DNA from 2 places in the Diaphorobacter sp. B2A2W2 genome. Region 1 is predicted to be linked to the other one. Evidence: riboswitches for the same ligand, from Rfam matches in the RefSeq annotation. Region 1 holds a riboswitch; the other holds the start of a gene.
What was found. A riboswitch is a leader RNA that binds a small molecule or an ion and turns the genes downstream of it on or off. The one in region 1 is predicted to bind thiamine pyrophosphate.
Positions count from the first base shown of each region.

Region 1 (4,630 bases):
GAGGCCGCAGCCAGCCTGCAGGAAACGGCCGCCGCGCTGGAGCATGTGACACGTGCCGTTCAACAATCGGCCGAGACCGCCGAGCATGCCGAGGCACGCGCCGCACAGGCGGCAGCCGCCGCGCACGAAGGCAGCAACGTGGTGACGCGCATGGAGCAGACCATGCAGCAAGTGGCCCACAGCGCGCACCAGATCGGCGACATCACGGGCATGATCGACTCGATCGCGTTCCAGACCAACATCTTGGCGTTGAACGCCGCGGTGGAAGCCGCACGTGCCGGCGAACAAGGCCGCGGTTTCGCGGTAGTGGCCAGCGAAGTGCGCAGCTTGGCGAACCGCTCGGCCGAGGCCGCGCGCGAGATCAAGGCATTGATCCAGGCGTCCGTGCAGCAGGTGGATGCCGGCGCCACCCTGGCCGCTGATGCGGGGCGCACCATGGCGCAGGTGGTGGCGGCCATCCAGGACGCCGCGCGCACGATGGCCGACATACGCTCCAGCCACCATGCGCAGCAGCAGGACATCCTCTCCATCCACTCGGCCCTGTCGCGGCTGGACCAGATGACCCAGCAGAACGCCGCCCTCGTGGAAGAGTCCGCGGCCGCCACCGAGAGCTTGCGCGGCCAGGCCCATGAGCTGGCGGCGCAGGTCAGCCGCTTTCGCCTGCCGGGTGAACTGGCGCACGCACTGCCGTCGCCCATGCCCACCCGGCTGCTGGCCGCGGCCTGATACGGCCACTTGGAGCCGGCCTGGCATGACAGGCCGGCGGCTTTGCGTGGGTCAGTCGGCGCGGTGGATGGGCACGTAGAGCTCGCCGCCCGTGCGGTTGAACTCCTCTGCCTTGGACTGCAGGCCCTGTTGAGCGAATTCGCGCACTTCCTGCGTGATCTTCATCGAGCAGAACTTCGGCCCGCACATGGAGCAGAAGTGCGCCACCTTGGCGCTGTCCTTGGGCAGGGTCTCGTCGTGGTACTCCTTGGCCGTATCGGGGTCCAGGCCCAGGTTGAACTGGTCCTGCCAGCGGAAGTCGAACCGCGCCTGGCTCAGCGCGTCGTCGCGCGCACGGGCACCCGGATGCCCCTTGGCGACGTCTGCCGCGTGGGCCGCGATCTTGTAGGCAATGATGCCCTGCTTGACATCGTCGCGGTCGGGCAGGCCCAGGTGCTCCTTCGGGGTCACGTAGCACAGCATGGCCGTGCCCATCCAGCCGATCATGGCGGCGCCGATGGCGCTGGCGATGTGGTCGTAGCCGGGGGCGATGTCGATGGTCAGCGGGCCCAGGGTGTAGAACGGCGCCTCGTGGCAGGTCTTGAGCTGCTCCGTCATGTTGGCCTGGATCATGTGCATGGGCACGTGGCCGGGGCCTTCGATCATGGTCTGCACGTCGTGCTTCCAGGCAATCTGCGTCAGCTCGCCCAGCGTATGCAGCTCGGCGAACTGAGCCTCGTCGTTGGCGTCCGAGGCGCAGCCCGGACGCAGGCCATCACCCAGGCTGAACGACACGTCGTACGCCTTCATGATGTCGCAAATGTCCTCGAAGTGTGTGTAGAGGAAGCTCTCCTTGTGGTGCGCCATGCACCACTTGGCCATGATGGAGCCGCCACGGGACACGATGCCCGTGCGGCGCGCGGCGGTGAGCTGGATGTAGGCCAGGCGCACGCCCGCGTGGATGGTGAAATAGTCCACGCCCTGCTCGGCCTGCTCGATCAGCGTGTCGCGGAAGATCTCCCAGGTCAGGTCCTCGGCAATGCCGCCGACCTTTTCCAGCGCCTGGTAGATAGGCACCGTGCCGATGGGCACGGGCGAGTTGCGCACGATCCAGTCGCGCGTGGTGTGGATGTTCTTGCCGGTGGACAGGTCCATCACGTTGTCGGCGCCCCAGCGGATGGCCCAGACGAGCTTCTCCACCTCTTCCTCGATGCTCGACGTGACGGCGGAGTTGCCGATGTTGGCGTTGATCTTCACCTTGAAGTTGCGCCCGATGGCCATGGGCTCCACTTCGGGGTGGTTGATGTTGGCGGGAATGATGGCGCGGCCACGGGCGACCTCGTCGCGCACGAACTCGGGCGTGATGATTTTCGGAATGCTCGCACCCAGTGGGTTGCCGGCCAGGCGCTGCTCGCGCGCGGCGTCCTGCATGTATTGCTGCATCCACTCGCGGCGACCGTTCTCGCGCAAGGCCACGTATTCCATCTCGGGAGTGACGATGCCCTTCTTCGCGTAGTGCATCTGCGTGACGTTGGCGCCGCTCCTGGCGCGCAGCGGCTGGCGCTGCAGCGCCGCAGCCTCGGCGCGCAGCTGGGCCAGGCGGTCGCCATCCTCGGCCTTCTGGCCGTCGTCCAGCGCCTTGCGCACGCGACCCTCATAGCCCTCGGTGTCACCGCGCGCGGCAATCCATTCGCCCCGCACGCTCGCAAGGCCCTTGCGCACGTCGATCTGCACGGCAGGATCGGTATAGGGGCCGGACGTGTCGTACACGCTCACCACTTCGCCGTTGGTGAGCTGAATGTCGCGCACCGGCACGCGCAGCCCGGGCTGGCTGCCGGCGAGGTAGGACTTGGTGGAAGCGGGAAAGGGTTCGCGCGTGAGCGCAAGCAGGCTGGCGAACTTGTCGGGGGCATTCATGGCGGGCAGCTCCTTCATCGGCGGGATGGATGGAAGTGCTCCGCTATCGATCGGATGGACGGACGGAGCACGACCCTTCTTGCGGGTGTACCCGTTTCCCCCTATCCGACTGCAGCTCTTCTTACGCTGGTATGAACCAGATCAAGTTCGCGGTTCCGGCGGTCAGGTCCGCCATCTCAGCACGCCGTTACGTGCACCCCGGAGCGGGGCCGAGTATAGGCGACTTGACCGCCAGCAAGGCGCCTTACAGCAGACGCTCGAGGATCAGCACTAGGAAGAACATGGACGCCGCGATGACGGTCCATTTGACGATGACCAGTCCAAAACGCTTGTAGCGCTGCTGCCCCGTAGCGGCAAAAAAGGCAAACGACACGCCGGCAGCCAGCAGCAGCAGAAGGACAGCCCATCGGAAGATCAACATGCGCGCGTCCCCCGTCCGTTACCAGGCACGCACCGGCTGTGTGAAACCTGCGGGCGCCTGGCGCTCATTCTCGAAGGTCACGATCTCCCACGCATCCTCATGGGCCAGCAGTTCGCGCAACAGCAGATTGTTCATGGCGTGGCCCGAGCGGAAGGCGCTATAGGCCGCCAGCAGCGGCTTGCCAACAAGGTACAGGTCGCCCATGGCATCGAGGATCTTGTGGCGGGCGAACTCGGCGTCGTAGCGCAGGCCATCGGCGTTGAGCACCTTGTAGTCGTCCATGACGATGGCGTTGTCCAGCCCGCCACCCAGCGCCAGGCCACTGGAGCGCAGCATCTCTACGTCCTTCGTGAAGCCGAAGGTGCGGGCGCGCGCAATGTCGCGCGCGTAGTTGCCTTCGCCCAGATCGAACTCCACGCTCTGTCCCGTGGAGTCCACGGCGGGGTGGGCGAAGTCGATGTCGAAGCGCAGCTTGAAGCCATGGTAGGGCTCCAGCCGCGCCCACTTGAGCTGCTGGCCCGTGCCTTCACGCACTTCCACGGGGCGTTTGACGCGTATGAAGCGCTTGGGCGCGTTCTGCAACTCCACCCCCGCGCTTTGCAGCAGGAACACGAAGGAAGCGGACGATCCGTCGAGGATCGGCACCTCCTCCGCCGTGATGTCGATGTAGAGGTTGTCCAGCCCCAGCCCTGCGCAGGCCGACATGAGGTGCTCCACAGTATGCACCTTCGCCCCGCCGGCGCCAATGGTCGAGGCCATGCGCGTATCCACGACAGCCGTGGCGGTAATGGGAATGTCCACGGGCTCCGGCAGATCTACGCGGCGGAACACGATCCCCGTATCCGGCTGTGCCGGACGCAACGTCAACTCGACCCGCTGGCCGCTGTGCAGGCCTACGCCAACGGCGCGGGTCAGGGTCTTGATGGTGCGTTGCTGAAGCATCCGCCGATTTTAGGCCGCCAGACACGGGCCGGCAGTACCCCTTTTCTATGACGTTGATAGCAGCGAAACGTTTTGCCGCCTGCGCTGCGCGTCGATCTGCAGAAGCGCTGACATACGGACAACGAGCGCGTCGCCGAACAAAATTGGAACAAATGCGATAATTATGTTAATAAATGTTCACAAAACTCGCCATCTTGGCGAATTTCGGAGAAAGCCCCCCATGACCAAGCTCAGCCTCAAGATGAAGATTCTTGCCATGCTGGGAACGGCGCTGCTCGCGCTGATCGTGATGTCTACCCTGTCGTTGCTGCAGGAGCGCAAGCTCATCATCGACGCCCGCAAGGAAACCCTGACCACCGCCGTGCAGACGGCGCACAGCATCGTCGCCGCTTACAAGGAAGCGGCCGACAAGGGCGCGATGAGCGTAGAGGACGCGCAGAAGGCCGCCAAGGAATCCCTGCGCCTGTCGCGCTACGGCGGCGCGGAAGGCAAGACCGAGTATTTCTACATCTGGACCATGGACAGCCGCGGCGTGATGCACCCCATCAAGCCCGAGTGGGAAGGCCAGGACATGGCCGGCAAGCTCAAGGACGGCGATGGCAACGACCTGCTCAAGCAGATCACGGACGCACTGCAGCGCAGCAA
Region 1 is NZ_JBWZOR010000007.1:109,402-114,031, forward strand. It holds gene AC1PPL_RS13105 (methyl-accepting chemotaxis protein) at 1-726, shown strand, start outside; gene thiC (phosphomethylpyrimidine synthase ThiC) at 778-2,622, opposite strand; TPP riboswitch at 2,724-2,833, opposite strand; gene AC1PPL_RS13115 (hypothetical protein) at 2,867-3,043, opposite strand; gene lpxC (UDP-3-O-acyl-N-acetylglucosamine deacetylase) at 3,062-3,985, opposite strand; gene AC1PPL_RS13125 (methyl-accepting chemotaxis protein) at 4,206-4,630, shown strand, end outside.

Region 2 (4,630 bases), on a different contig from region 1:
CAGCGCCAGCCGCTGGACCTGCTGCTGGCCTACCTGGGCATCTCTCCCCGCCTGGGGCCCATCGCCGACTGGGGCCTGGCGATGGACCGCAAGCAGCTGACCGTGGACACGGCCACTTTCGCCACCAGCGTCCCCGGCATCTACGCCGTCGGCGACATCAACACCTACCCCGGTAAGCGCAAGCTGATCCTGTGCGGCTTCCACGAAGCCACCCTCGCCGCCTTCGCCGAGGCCGAACGGCAGGCGGGCCACAAGCTGCCCCTGGAATACACCACCAGCAGCGAACGGCTGCAGGCCCGGCTGGGCGTCGCCCCGGCCCGCTGACCTGCGGCGACGGCGCGGCGCGCCCTGCGGCAATGCGCGAGGCGCTATTGAAGCAGGAGCTTGCAGCGCGCGTTCTGCCTTGTTTCCAAATAGAAAAATGTCTAAGAATGGCTTGTAGAGTGCGCTGGTAGCTCTATTTTTCATAGCGATTGACGTTTCGGCCATCGGTTCGCGCCTGAAACGGCCGGAACTTCGCACGCGGGCGGCCCTCCACCTGGGGGTTGTCATCCCTCAGTTCCAACTCCAAGGAGATCACCCCGTGCCCTTCGCACTGCCCTTGCCGCATCGCATCCTGTCCAAAGCCCTGGCCGCCGCCGCGCTGGCCCTGCCCCTGCTCATGCCCGCCGGCGTGCAGGCGCGCGAGTTCGTCAGCATCAAGGGCAATGCGGTCAACGTACGCGAGAAACCCAGCACCCGCTCGGCGACGCTGTGGGAGCTGGGCCGGGGCTATCCGCTGCAGGTGCAGCAGCGCAAGGGCCGTTGGCTCCAAGTGCGGGATTTCGAGGAGCCGCTCGGCTGGGTGTATGCGCCGCTGACCAGCAAGACGCCGCACCGCGTGGTGACGGCACGCGTCGCCAACCTGCGCGCCGGCCCCGGCCAGCAGCACAAAACCGTGGGCAAGCTGCAACAGCATGAGGTGGTGCGCAGCCTGGGCCAGTCGGGCAGCTGGGCCCGGGTGCAGCGCGAAGACGGGCAAAAGGGCTGGGTGGCCCGGCGCCTGACCTGGGGCTGGTGATATTTCAGGTGCCGCGGCGGTGTGGGCCTGTGGCGCGCGCGGTGCCCGGCGCTCCCTCAGCCGCCCGTTACTCGATCACACGCTGCGCCACCGGCGCATAGCCATGGTTGAGCGGCCCGTGGCCGTGACCGGTGCGCACATCGGCCCCCGCAGCGATCGCGCCCAGGATGTACTGGCGAGCCAACCGCACCGCCTGCGCCAGCGGCTGGCCCAATGCGAGATGCGCAGCGATCGCCGACGACAAGGTGCAGCCCGTGCCGTGGCCGTTGTGCGTGACGATGCGCGCAGCTTCCAGGCGGTGGCGCTCGTCGCCAGGCAGGGCCAGCACATCCACCACCCGGTCGCCCGGCAGATGCCCGCCCTTGAGCAGCACCGCGCGCGCGCCCAGCGCCAGCAGGTCGGTAGCGGCCGCGTCCAGCGCGCTTTCGTCGGCAATGGCGCGGCCCAGCAGCCAGCCGGCCTCGTCCAGGTTGGGGGTGACCACGGCGGCCAGCGGGAACAGCTCGCGCACCAGCGTGCCCACGGTCTCCTCGGCAATCAGCCGGTCGCCGCTGGTGGCGACCATCACCGGGTCCAGCACCACGTTGGGCAAGCCATGGCGAAGAATCGCGTCGGCCACCACCTGCACCACCTCAGGCGAATGCAGCATGCCGATCTTCACCGCGTCTACGCCGATGTCCTCGACCACGGCGTCGATCTGTGCGCGCAGCATCTCGGGCGGAATGCCGTGGATGCCCGTCACGCCGCGCGTGTTCTGCGCGGTGATGGCGGTGATCGCGGTCATGCCGTAGCAGCCCAGGGCGCTGAAGGTCTTCAGGTCGGCCTGAATGCCCGCGCCGCCGCCGCTGTCCGAGCCCGCGATGGTCAACACGCGCGCATAGCGCCGGCCACCGCCGGGCGTCTGTGTCTCTTGGTTCATGGCAAAAATTATCGGCCAAGCCGCAGCGCATTCAACGCAGCCGCGGCAACGCCAGAGCCTGCGCCACGTCAACAACAGGGGCACCACCCCTGTGCTGTAATGCCGGCCACGGACGAAACAGGGGTGTCCCCGCCACACTAAGAACGTGTTGACGAAAGCGGCAGGCGACTGAGAAATACCCTAAGCACCCGATCCAGGTCATGCTGGCGTGGGGAGTTTCAACAGCATCGGCGCGCCGCGCGCTCCCGTTTTGTCCTTTGGTTGTTTGGCCTGGCCTTTCATCACGGACACGATGCACACTTTCCCCACCCTTCGCTCCTCCTCCCGCGTCACCATCCTAGGCGCGGGCCTCATGGGCCGCCTGCTGGCCGTCGAACTCGCCCGCCAGGGCCACGCCGTTGAGGTGCACGAGGCCGGCACCCGTGCTGCCGAAGGCGCCGCAGCCTACGTGGCCGCCGCCATGGTGGCCCCCCTGGCCGAATCCATCGTGGCCGAGCCCGGCGTGGTGCGCATGGGCGTGCACTCGCTGGCGCGCTGGCCCGAGCTGCTGGCACCGCTGGCCGCACCGGTGTACTTCCAACATGACGGCACGTTGATCCTGTGGCACCGCCAGGACGCACCCGAAGCCGCGCGCATGCGCCTGAAGTTCGAGCAGACCCAAGGCCTGGTGCCCGGGCTGCCGCGCATGCAGGCGCTGGACAGCGCTGGTGTGGCCGCACTGGAGCCCACGGCCGCACAGCGCTTCCACCAGGGCCTGTACCTGCCCGGCGAGGGCCAATTGGACAACCGCCAGGCCCTGGCCGCGCTGGCCGCCACCATGGACCAGTTGGGCGTGGTCACGCATTGGGGCAGCGCGCGCCAGCCGGCCGACTTCACTCCCGGCCAGGCCGGCCAGCCCGACTGGGTGCTGGACTGCCGAGGCCTGGGCGCGCGTGCGCAATGGCCGCAACTGCGCGGGCTGCGCGGCGAGGTGGTACGCCTGCACGCGCCCGACGTGACGCTGCAGCGCCCCACGCGCATCGTGCATCCCCGCTACCCGATCTACATCGCACCGAAGGAGAACCACGTGTTCGTCATCGGCGCGACCGAGATCGAATCCGACGACATGTCGCCCGCCAGCGTGCGCTCCACGCTGGAGCTGCTGAGCGCCGCCTACGCCGTACACCCGGGCTTTGCCGAGGCGCGTATCCTGGAGATCTCCACCCACTGCCGCCCCACCCTGCCCGACAACCTGCCCGCCGTGCGCGTAGTGCAGGATCGCGTGCTGGAGGTCAACGGTCTGTACCGCCACGGCTTCATGATCGCGCCGGCCATGCTCGATGTGGTCATGCAGGTGCTGAACACGGGACAATCCGAGCTCGCCCCTGGATTCGACCTCTCGCTGCAGCTCGACCGCGAAGCTGCGCTGCACACATGAACGTATTCATCAACCAAAACGCCGTGCAACTGCCCGATGGCGCTACCGTCGCCGACGCCGTGGCCCACCTGGCACCCCAGCCTCCGTTTGCCGTGGCCGTGAACCTGCAGTTCGTGCCCAGTGCCCGCTATGCCGCGCACGCCCTGCAGTCCGGCGACCAGATCGAAATCATTGCGCCGGTCACCGGCGGTTGAGCCTTTTTCACCCATGAACAGTCCTACATCCTCCCCCGACACGCTGGTGCTCTACGGCCAGGCGTTCCAGAGCCGCCTGCTGCTGGGCACCGCGCGCTACCCGTCTCCCGCCGTGCTGGAGGCCGCCGTGCAGCGCGCGCGGCCCGCGATGCTCACCGCATCGCTGCGCCGCCAGGGCAGCAACCCGGCCGAATCCGGCAGCAGCTTCTGGGAACTGCTCAAGCGCCTGCAGGTGCCGGTGCTGCCCAACACCGCCGGCTGCCATAGCCTGCAGGAAGCCATCACCACCGCCCATATGGCGCGTGAAGTCTTCGAGACCCCCTGGATCAAGCTGGAGCTGATCGGCGACGACTACACGCTGCAGCCCGATACGCTGAACCTGGTGCAAGCAGCCGAGCAACTGGTCCGCGAAGGCTTCTACGTGCTGCCCTACTGCACTGAAGACCTGGTGCTGTGCCAGCGCCTGGTGGACGTGGGCTGCCAGGCCGTCATGCCGTGGGCGGCGCCCATCGGCACGGGCCGCGGCCCGGTGAACCCCTATGGCCTGCAGCTGCTGCGCGAGCGCCTGGACGTGCCGCTGCTCGTGGACGCCGGCCTCGGCCTGCCGTCCCACGCCTGCCAGGTGATGGAATGGGGTTACGACGGCGTACTGCTCAACACGGCCGTGGCCCTGGCGACCGACCCCGTGCAAATGGCCGGTGCCTTTGCCGATGCCGTGGCCGCAGGCCGCGCCGCCCGCATGGCCGGCGCGATGACGCCGCAGGAGGCGGCGCAACCCAGCACGCCCGTGCTGGGCACGCCGTTCTGGCACCACACGCAGGGCTGAGCATGCCGCAAGCCGCCGCGCCATTGCCTTCTGCAGCCGCCATGGAGCAAGCCATCCGCCAGCACCATGCGTCGGCGTTTGCGGACTTCCCGCCCCAGCCGATGCCGGCGACAACCCTGGAAGACCCCGTGTACCGCGCAGCCCTTGCGGCCTGCAGCGCCCTGGGTTTCATCGCCCATGACGCAGACTGCCTGGCCCGTGCCTGGGCTGCGCA
Region 2 is NZ_JBWZOR010000001.1:43,352-47,981, reverse strand. It holds gene AC1PPL_RS00240 (NAD(P)/FAD-dependent oxidoreductase) at 1-324, shown strand, start outside; gene AC1PPL_RS00235 (SH3 domain-containing protein) at 662-1,060, shown strand; gene thiD (bifunctional hydroxymethylpyrimidine kinase/phosphomethylpyrimidine kinase) at 1,128-1,979, opposite strand; TPP riboswitch at 2,089-2,211, shown strand; gene AC1PPL_RS00225 (FAD-dependent oxidoreductase) at 2,272-3,396, shown strand; gene thiS (sulfur carrier protein ThiS) at 3,393-3,590, shown strand; gene AC1PPL_RS00215 (thiazole synthase) at 3,604-4,416, shown strand; gene AC1PPL_RS00210 (thiamine phosphate synthase) at 4,419-4,630, shown strand, end outside.
Region 2: linked by a shared signal. The riboswitch ahead of AC1PPL_RS00225 (FAD-dependent oxidoreductase) and the one ahead of thiC (phosphomethylpyrimidine synthase ThiC) in region 1 are both predicted to bind thiamine pyrophosphate.